3 regions of the Rhizobium sp. NZLR11 genome follow, and region 1 is predicted to be linked to each of the others. Evidence: predicted binding sites of a transcription regulator. Region 1 holds the regulator's gene; each other region holds the start of a gene.
What was found. Region 1 encodes LexA, which represses DNA repair genes until DNA is damaged. Its sites were predicted from a motif close to TGTTCNNNNTGTGTTCNG; they were not measured.

Region 2: a site for LexA is predicted at 1,249-1,266, ahead of HJB83_RS34080 (ImuA family protein). Genes of this name have one in related genera too.
Region 3: a site for LexA is predicted at 1,551-1,568, ahead of HJB83_RS33310 (PA0069 family radical SAM protein). Genes of this name have one in related genera too.

What each region holds. Positions count from the first base shown of each region.
Region 1 covers NZ_JABDWD010000022.1:40,487-43,722, reverse strand. Annotated here, with positions in the region: gene HJB83_RS28240 (VOC family protein) at 1-576, opposite strand, end outside; gene lexA (transcriptional repressor LexA) at 774-1,493, shown strand; gene HJB83_RS28230 (ComEC/Rec2 family competence protein) at 1,474-3,236, opposite strand, start outside.
Region 2 covers NZ_JABDWD010000006.1:111,917-115,152, reverse strand. Annotated here, with positions in the region: gene HJB83_RS12610 (DNA polymerase Y family protein) at 1-273, opposite strand, end outside; gene HJB83_RS34080 (ImuA family protein) at 284-1,228, opposite strand; gene HJB83_RS12605 (metallopeptidase family protein) at 1,390-1,827, shown strand; gene HJB83_RS12600 (DUF1737 domain-containing protein) at 1,851-2,057, opposite strand; gene HJB83_RS12595 (CoA ester lyase) at 2,057-2,962, opposite strand; gene HJB83_RS12590 (hypothetical protein) at 3,103-3,236, shown strand, end outside.
Region 3 covers NZ_JABDWD010000042.1:771-4,006, reverse strand. Annotated here, with positions in the region: gene moaB (molybdenum cofactor biosynthesis protein B) at 1-398, shown strand, start outside; gene HJB83_RS33320 (hypothetical protein) at 481-795, opposite strand; gene HJB83_RS33315 (glycosyltransferase family A protein) at 979-1,497, opposite strand; gene HJB83_RS33310 (PA0069 family radical SAM protein) at 1,637-2,794, shown strand; gene HJB83_RS33305 (ribonuclease HII) at 3,121-3,236, shown strand, end outside.

The sequences.
Region 1 (3,236 bases):
GGGGTCCGGCGCGCAAAGCGCGATCTCGGCAATGCCGGTGACGCCATTGGCATGCGTCTCTAGCGCACCGCGATCGGCCGGCAGAGGATTGATGCGCTCAACACAGAAGAGGAAGAAATCCGGCGCGCGCAACTCAGCGGCAAAGGCCAGCTTGAAGCCGGCCATGGTCTCGGAACCGTCCGGCATTTTCATCGGCCGGCTGAACTGCAGCATGTCGCCGGCGCTCGATCCGCTGCCGACGAAGCTCCGATGAGCGCGGCCGGCATCCCCGGTGCCGAACGCCACCGCCGAAAGCCCCTCCTCGCCACAGCGGAAGCGGAAGGCCCGATTGCGGGCGGTGAAGACATTGCCTTGCCGCGCCGATGCCTCGCTCTCCTCGCGGCTGGCGATACCGAGCGGCTCCAGATAGGTCTTGTCGGCAAAGAAGACGCAGGCATTCTCCGTTCCGAAGGGATGGCGGGCATCGGCGGCAACGGTGAAGCCAAGCTTGCCGAGCCTTTCGCGCGCCAGGTCGATATTGACAACGGGCAGCACGACATGATCCAGCGGGTGCGGTTTGGCCGAGTGCTCGTTCATGATATCCCTCCCTGAAACGCCAAGAGGGTGCGACAGCGCCACCTTCAATGCAAGACATGTGCGCCAATCCGGCGAATGAAAATAAAAAACTCAACGAGTTGGCGGCAAGTTTTACGGAAATTTAGCTACTTGCGGAACACATATGGAACATATAGTGTTCTGTTCTGGATTTGTTTCAATCAAGGGGTCACACGTCGATGCTCACGCGCAAACAACAGGAGCTCCTGCTTTTCATTCATGAGCGCATGAAGGAATCCGGCATTCCGCCCTCTTTCGACGAAATGAAGGATGCCCTGGATCTGGCCTCGAAATCCGGCATTCATCGTTTGATCACAGCGCTTGAAGAGCGTGGCTTCATTCGCCGCCTACCGAACCGCGCCCGGGCGCTCGAGGTCATCAAGCTTCCGGAGGCCTACAGCCCGAGCATCCAGCCCCGGCGCGGCTTTTCGCCAAGCGTCATCGAGGGCAGCCTCGGCAAGCCGCAGCCGGTCGCCGCCGCCGCTCCTGCAAAACCGGTCGCCGATAACGGCAACTCCGTCTCCGTGCCGGTCATGGGCCGGATCGCTGCCGGCGTTCCGATCTCGGCGATCCAGAATAACACCCACGACATCGTCGTTCCCGCAGACATGCTCGGCTCCGGCGAACATTATGCGCTGGAGGTCAAGGGCGATTCGATGATCGACGCCGGCATCTTCGACGGCGACACGGTAATCATCCGCAACGGCAGCACCGCAAGTCCCGGCGACATTGTCGTTGCCCTGGTCGATGACGAAGAAGCGACGCTCAAACGTTTCCGCCGCAAGGGCGCCTCGATCGCGCTGGAGGCTGCCAATCCGGCTTATGAGACCCGGATTTTCGGGCCGGACCGCGTCAAGGTGCAGGGCAAGCTCGTCGGCCTCATTCGCCGCTATCACTGACATTGGAGAGGCCGGATTCGGCAAAACTGTTGCTGCGCCAGTCATAGGCGCGATGGCGCTTCCATGGGCGCGACAGGGTTTCGAATGCGGTCACGACCTCCAGGCCGGCATCGGCGAAGCGCAGCTCGACGGAGCCAGTCCTGCGCAGCGTCTCACCGGTAAAGAGCGTCGCTCCTGATCGGCAGCTGTTGAACCGCAGGCGGACCGACGTCACGACGATATCCGCCGCGTCGCAAGCCGGACCGAGATAGGCAGCGTTGTCGATGACGGCAACCACATGACCATTGCCGAGCCTTGATGTGCACCAGGCCTTTTTGACGCAGGAAAAGCGGTTTGCTTCACCACCGGCGACAGCCGCCCGCATCGCCGCCCTCGCTTCATTCTGCTGATCGCGGGAAAGCCTGACGCGGCGGTCGTCTCCCTCCGGCGGGACAGCGGGACCATCCAGCATTTTCGGCGGGAAATGCGTCGGCAGGACAAGTGCTCTCTGCCACTGATCGAAGATGAAATCCGGCGGGTTTTCGCGGTTGGAAGCGATTGCCGCAGCCGCGACCACTGCGACGAGACTGCCATCCTCCGAAATCACCAGATCCGGCGCCCGGGGAAGCGGCAGAAGCAGCACGCCGAGCGTAGAGACGGCGATAATCGATGTGCCGATATGGCGCAGCCGGGTGCGCAGCAGCGTCAGCAGCAGAAAGCCGGCCACGGCGACAGCGAAATACCAAGCCGGCAAGCGGCCGATGCCGATATCACCGCCCCAACCGGACACCGTTTTGGCGACCGCAATCACCAGGTCGAGGCCGAGGCCGACCACCTTCCAGAGCGGAACGTCCAGACCGAACGGCATGAGCAACATCGCCAGCAGCCCGGCCGGCATGACGATGAAGGAGATGATCGGCATCGTCGCGAGATTTGCCGGCAGCCCGTAAGCGGTCAGGCGATGAAAATGTTCGATCGAAAACAGCGCCGTGGAAAAACCGCCGATCAGCGAGGTCAGGAAGACGCCGCCGAAGAAGCCGGCGACGGCAACGACCGGTCGGAAGACCGGCAGTTTCAGCAAGGCGTTTTCGCGGACGCGCCGGTCCTTCCACAGTTGATAACCCGATACGAGTGCCAATGTCGCGGCAAAGGACATCTGGAAGCTCGGGCCCAAGACTTCGGACGGCGAAATGGCGATGATGACGAGCGCCGAGAGAACGACATTGCGCAGGCTGATCGACGGCCGGTCGAAGAAGACGGCGACCAGCATGATCGCCATCATGATGAAGGCACGTTCGGCCGAGACCCCGAAGCCGGAAATCAGGTAGTAGGCGGTGACGGCGCTGAGCGCGCCGGCGGCGGCGATCTTCTTTGTCGGATAGGCCTGAGCGACGCCCGGAAAAAGGCTGAGCAGCATCCGGAAGCCGACGAAGAAGATGCCGGCCGACAGCGCCATGTTGAGGCCGGAGATCGCGACAATATGAGCAAGGCCGGACTGGCGCAGCGCCTCCGTCGTCGCATTCGAGATGGCGCGTCGCTCGTCGGTCACCAAAGCAGCGGCAAAAGCGCCGGTGTCGCCGGGCAGGATCGATCGTATGCGGTCGCCAATGCTACTGCGCAGGCGGTAAAGCCATTCCAGCAGAGCTGCCGATGTCGATCTGGCAGCCTGCGGACCCGCCTCCAGATCCTTCTCTGGCGCACCGTAGAAGAAGCCGTTGGCGCCGATGCCATCGAAATAGGCACCGAAGGAGAAGTCGTTGAGCT
Region 2 (3,236 bases), on a different contig from region 1:
TTCCCCGCCGAAGAGATGGGCGCAGCCGCTAATATCCAGAAACAGGCCGTCCTTGCCGTCGAACGCCACCAGCGGCGTATAGCGGTCGCACCAGTCGGCAATGGCCTCCAGCAACCGGCGGTCGGCCTCCGGATCCTCTTCCGCGACCTCGAGCAATGGGTACATGGCGCGCGCTTCGGCAACGCCCTGCTCCTTCTTCAGGCCCAGCCTCTCGGCCAACTCGTCCAGAGCCGTCAGCCGCATCGCATTGTTGAGCTTGCCGGAACAGACGATAGGCGGCGTCTCAGGACGCCCTTTCGAACGCCAGGAGAGCCCCCACCGCCTGCGGGCGATTCGGTCCGTTGGCAGATGCGGGAAGCTGAGCGCTAGAATCCGTTGACTGTTCGCTTGGAGGACGAACGAGGTTTGGTTCGGCGACAGGGAGAAATTCGCGTTCATGGGGGTTCCACTCCAGAAAAAAGGAGAGCGGGGCCGGGTTACGGCTCTTCTCCAGCGTCAGACGGAAAATCGGATTGCCGATGCTGCCGGAAAGCTTCGATCCATCCGGCAATGGCCGCAGACCGGACGGGGCCGGCTCGACATGCAGACGGAAGGCCGCGCTGCTCGCCTCCTCCGCCCCGGCTTGACGGACAATAAAGAGCGGACGGCGGGCAGCACGCGCCCGAAGGCTGAGCCTGCGGCTTTCGGTCAGACCGAAATGGGCGGGATTGCCGCGCACTTCGAAGATGACGGCCGAAAAAGCAGCGCTTTCCACCGCCGTCTCCACCAGCCAGAGCGCCTCGTCCAGCTTGCGCGGCGCCGCATGGAGAAACCGCTCCGGGCTCAGCCCGAAATCCAGAAGCCCGGGGGCATAGGGACGGCCGGCCTCCAGCGTGCCGACAGCATCGCCGATCCAGAGGAACGGCGAAAGCCTGCCGGCATCCGCTTCCTGCTTCTGCAGCCGCGCTGCGACAGCCATTGCCAGCCCGCTGGCAGCACCTGCATCGCGAGACAAAATCGAGCGGAATTCGGTGATTGCATCGAGCGGCAGACCGCCTTCCAGCGCCTCATCAAGACATTCCACCCCAAACGCCAGCGGCGGCAGAATGCATCTCCGGGGCGCCTTGCCGCCTTCCGCCAGGGTTTCCCGCTCGGCCGCCGCAAGCGCCGGCGCCGGCTTCCCCTCTAGTCTGGCGATGGTTTCGCGGAGCGCAAAAAGCCGCTCGCGCGCCAGGGCGTGCTGCGCCATGGCGTTTCTCCAATCCGTCTTGTTCCTGTTATGTTCTTATAGATTCCAGAGAGCTAATGAAGAGTCAACGGCCATTTTATATGAATTTATTCCTGCCTTTGATTCCGCACTCGAAAATCGGCGATAAAGGTTCTATATGGCCCGCAAAGGAAGGATTATTCATGGCCCGCATAGACCAGAGCGATGATTGGCGGGACCGCCATGCGCCGACGATAAGCGCCTTCGAGTCGCTGGCCATGGAGGCCTACAGCCATCTGCCGGAAGAATTCCGCCAGCTGACCACCAACCTGACGATCGAGATCGAAGATTTCCCCGATGACGACGTGTTCGAGGACATGGCGCTGGAAACCCCTTTCGATCTGCTTGGTCTTTTCGAGGGCAGGGGCATTTCCGAACGTTTCACAGTGGAAACCGGCGAGATGCCCAACCGCATCCGCCTCTATCGGCGGCCTATTCTCGATTACTGGGCTGAGAATGACGAGACGCTCGGCGACATCATCACCCACGTCCTGATCCACGAAATCGGCCACCATTTCGGGCTGAGCGACGATGATATGGAGCGGATCGAGGAAAGCGCCGAGGAAGCCGCCGATCGCTGAAGCCGGGTGTCCGGCAGAACGAGCTATTGCTCGGAGAGCTTCACCTCGGGATGGTAATCCTTGCCTTCGACAGTCTTGACGACGGCCTGGCCGCACTGCATCGCGCCGGTCGCGGCATTGAAGGCATATGTCGGCGAGCCCTCCAGTGACCAGCCCTTGTTGAGGGCGGCGGTGACCTTGTGGCAGAAGGAAGCATCGTCGGGACCGGTCAGGAAGCGGTAGAGTTTCATCAGGCGGGCTTTCTTGCAGAAATCAGGCGAGCTTTATGAACCAGAGCTTCGGCTTGGACAAGATGCAGCCGCTCGATCATCCGCCCACCTGAATTGATGACGTTCAAACCATCGGAAGCGGGGTCGGCAAAGGCTGATATGATCGCCTCTGCTTCCGCAATGGCCGCCGGATCCGGGCCGAAATGGCGGTTGGCAGGCTCGATCTGGGTGGGGTGGATCAGCATCTTGCCGGCAAAACCCATGGCCCGGCCCTGCAGGCATTCGGCATCGAAACCCTGTTCGTCCCTGAAATCGTTGAAGACGCTGTCGATTGCATCGAGCCCGTAAGCGCTGACCGCCAGGACGACCTGCATCAGCCATGGCACGAGATAGGTCCGCCCCGGCTGGGCCAGCACGCCCGTTTCCCTGCGCAGGTCGTTGAGCCCGACGACGAGGCAATCGAGCCGCGAGCCCGTCGTGCGTCCCGCTTCCGCGATTGCCGCTGCATTCAGGATGCCGCGCGGCGTCTCGATCATCGCCCAGATGCGCAGATCTTCCGCTGCATCCGCTTCGAAGAGAAAGTCGCTGATATCAGTGATATCCTGCGGCTCGTCGACCTTCGGCAGCAGCACAGCATCGGGACCAAGCGCCGTCACCAGCTCCATGTCCGCCGGCCCGAAATCCGATGACAGGCTGTTGATGCGGATAATCCGCTCCTTGTTTTCGAGCGGCCGATCCGAAAAGAAGCGCCTCAGGTTTTCCCGCGCTTGCCCCTTCTTTTCCGGCGCCACGGAATCTTCGAGATCGAAGATCACCGCATCGCAATCGACCGCATGGGTCTTTTCGAGGGCACGCAGATTGATGGCGGGCACACTCAGCACCGAACGGCGCAGGCGGACGGAGCGGGTCGCTGGGTTTCGGCTCATGGCTGAATTAGTGCCAAGCTTTGAAGGCCGAAGCAAGCAGCCCGCCCCGGAACGACGCGCAGAACAACAAAAAGCCATGCTTGCCTTGCAGAGAGGAAAAAGAAGGACCACATTCCTTTCCGAAGAAAGGTCTCAAACCCATGCAGAACATTCGCTCCATCTTCTTCATGCTTGCCGGCGCCACCGTTTTCGTGGCCATGCTGCTTTTCACCTTCTCGGTGACGCTTGCCGTCGGCGGCATCCTGACCGTGCTCATGGTCGGACGCGCGCTTTC
Region 3 (3,236 bases), on a different contig from region 1:
TGCCTGACGATCGGGAGAAAATTGCAGCCCGGGTGAAGGCCTGGACCGAACGGGACGAGATCGACGTCGTCATCACCACCGGCGGCACCGGCTTCACCGGCCGCGATGTGACGCCTGAGGCGCTGGAACCTTTGTTCGAAAAGCGCATGGACGGCTTTTCCGCCATCTTCCACCGCATCTCCTATGAGAAGATCGGCACGGCGACGATCCAGTCGCGCGCTACGGCAGGCGTTGCAAACGCCACCTTCATCTTCGCGCTGCCGGGCTCGCCCGGCGCCTGCCGGGATGCCTGGGACGGCATTTTGAAAGGGCAGCTCGACTACCGCAGCGCGCCGTGCAATTTCGTCGAAATCATGCCGCGTCTGGACGAGCATTTGAAACGCGGCGCGGCGAAATAATGCATGTCGCCCGGGAGTGTGCCGCGGTTCCGGGATACCGACATTCATAAAACAACTAAAGCGGGCCGCGCTTTTGAATTCGCTATATGGCAAGGCCCGGCAAAGCGGGCATCGTTTCCCAGCTATCACCCGACAGCAGGATGCAGCTGATGCCATGAACATCCGTGACGACGAGCGTCCAGGTTCCGCTTTCGGCGGCATAGACCTCGAGAACGGCGTTCTGGTTGACCAGGCCGACTGCCGTCAGCTTTTCAGCGAAGTTCCTGTCAAGGAAATTGACGACGTCGGATCGGCCTGCGCAACTGAGCATCGTCTGCGATGCTGCCGAATGCGGATGCGCGATCATCAATGTCGGCAATATGACGGCCAGCAGGCCGTAGACCATACCGTGTGCCATGACGCACCTCCTTTCGCCGGGACCCCGGCAGAAGAGGAGATTTTCGCTGACCTGTTCTGCCGTCCACCGGCATTCCATGGCCATCCGTTGCGAAGCGAGGCGCTTCGGCGGCGCCATCGACGAATTATAGCGCAAAATTCCATTGGGCGCCATCTTTGCGCGATGACGGGAGGAGCGCGAATATTACCGCGCGGCTCTGGCGACCCAGGAGGGAATCAGTTCGCTCGCGAGCTTGCGTGGCTTCTGACCCTTGGCGAACTCAGCAAGGCGCATGCCGCTATGGGCAGCGGCGAGCGCCTGTTTCTTCGGCATCAGCAAACCAAGCTCCAGCGGCGGCACGGCGCGGCCGAGGCGGCGGAGGAACGGGCGCCGGTAGCCGCGCGAGGCGGTGAAACGCGCCGGCAGCTTGTTCAGCGCGACATATTCGGCGATCTCGTCGATCCAGCCGGCCTGGGGTCTGGCGCCCGGCTCGACGAAAAGCAGCCATTCGCCGCGGGCCGAGCGGACGATGTCCTTGATATCCCACTGCGAATGAAAACGGCAGCCGGCGGCGTCGGCGACCCGCGAGGTGCCGTCGCGCGAGCCGTGATCAAGCACGACCACATCGCTGACGAGCCCCTCCACCGCGCCTGCCACCAATACCGATAGGGTCTGCGCCAGCTCAGATTCCTGATCCTGACATTCGAGAACAACCGTCAACATTGCCTATTCATAATGCGCCGCACAAAATTTTGCCAGCGGCGTTTTCCGCATTTTGTTCTTGCATTGTTCTTGTTTTGCGGATAGGAATTTAATCATCAAAACGGGCGGGAGCGATGCCTTTCCGTCACGGGAGAATCCGATGAGAGAGCAGTCCCTGGCAGGGCAGGCCGCATTCGCGCCTGCCAACACAGCAGATATTGCCGATGCGATGATGGTGTCTTCCGGCCTGCGGATCGAGGTCGATCGGCGGCGCGGGCGTGGGGCGGGACTGAACCCGACCGGGCGGTTCGAGGCGCTGCAGCGGGAAACCATCGATGACGGCTGGCAGACGCTGGAAGAGCTTCCGCCGTTCAAGACCGACGTGCAGATCGAGAAACCCCGCACGGCCATCACCCGCAACGAATCGCCGGATATTCCCTTCGACCGTTCGATTAATCCCTATCGTGGCTGCGAACATGGCTGCATCTATTGTTTCGCCCGGCCGACACATGCCTATATGGGGCTCTCGGCGGGGCTCGATTTCGAGACGAAGCTCTTTGCCAAGCCGGATGCGGCAAAACTGCTGGAGCGGGAACTCGCCAAGCCGGGTTATAAGGTGCGGGCGATCGCGATCGGCACCAATACCGACCCCTATCAGCCGATCGAGAAGGAGTGGCGCGTCATGCGCGGCATTCTTGAGGTCTTGAACAAGGCGAACCATCCGGTATCGATCGTCACCAAGTCGGCGATGATCCTGAGGGATCTCGATATTCTGCAGGATATGGCGGCGAAGAACCTGGTGCGCGTCGGCATCTCCGTGACCACGCTCGACCGCAAGCTTGCCCGGACGATGGAGCCTCGCGCCGCCACGCCGCCGCGCCGGCTGGAGACCATTCACACGCTGTCGGAAGCAGGCATCCAGACGGCTGTGATGGCCGCCCCGCTGATCCCGGCGCTGAACGATCACGAGCTGGAACGCATCCTCGAATCGGCCAAGGCTGCCGGCGCAGCCGAGGCGAGTTATGTCATACTGAGGCTGCCGCTCGAGGTCAGCCCGCTGTTTCGCGACTGGCTGCTGCAGCACTACCCCGATCGTTACCGGCATGTGATGTCGCTGGTGCGCTCGATGCGCGGCGGCAAGGATTATGATGCCGAATTCGGCAAACGTATGAAGGGCGCCGGTCCCTATGCCTGGCAGATCGCCCGGCGCTTTGAAATGGCGGCAAGACGTTTCGGCCTGACGCGACGCGGCATGCCATTGCGCGACGACCTGTTCGTGCCGCCTGATGGTAGCGGCGTGCAACTGTCACTGCTGTAACCGTTTGTTTTACGCAATTCTGGGCAACAGCGCTTCGCGCTTTGCCCCGGGGAAAACCGCAAGGCACTTTTCCTGGAATTGACCTGACTTTTTACGCAATTCTTGGCAAAGGCGCTTCGCGCCTTGCCTGGGAAAACCGCAAGGCACTTTTCCTGCAATTGCTTGAAGCTTGCGCATCGGCCCATCGAGAAACCGCCCTGTTTTCGAGCTCCGAGCGCAATTCCCGCGGATGGGCCTGACCGCCACCATCCGCCGGACCCGGTCCCCGACCGCCGCCCTGATCGGGGACTTGCGGGCAATCGGGTTGGCGTGCGAGGTTCAGCCGCATGAAACCTCGCACGCCACCCGATTCTCCGCTGCTTTTCCAAGCGGTTCCGCTGGTGCCGGATTTCCGGCTGGAGCTCAAAGCCCGCAAGGCCGGCCACTGGCCGGTCGCCGGCGC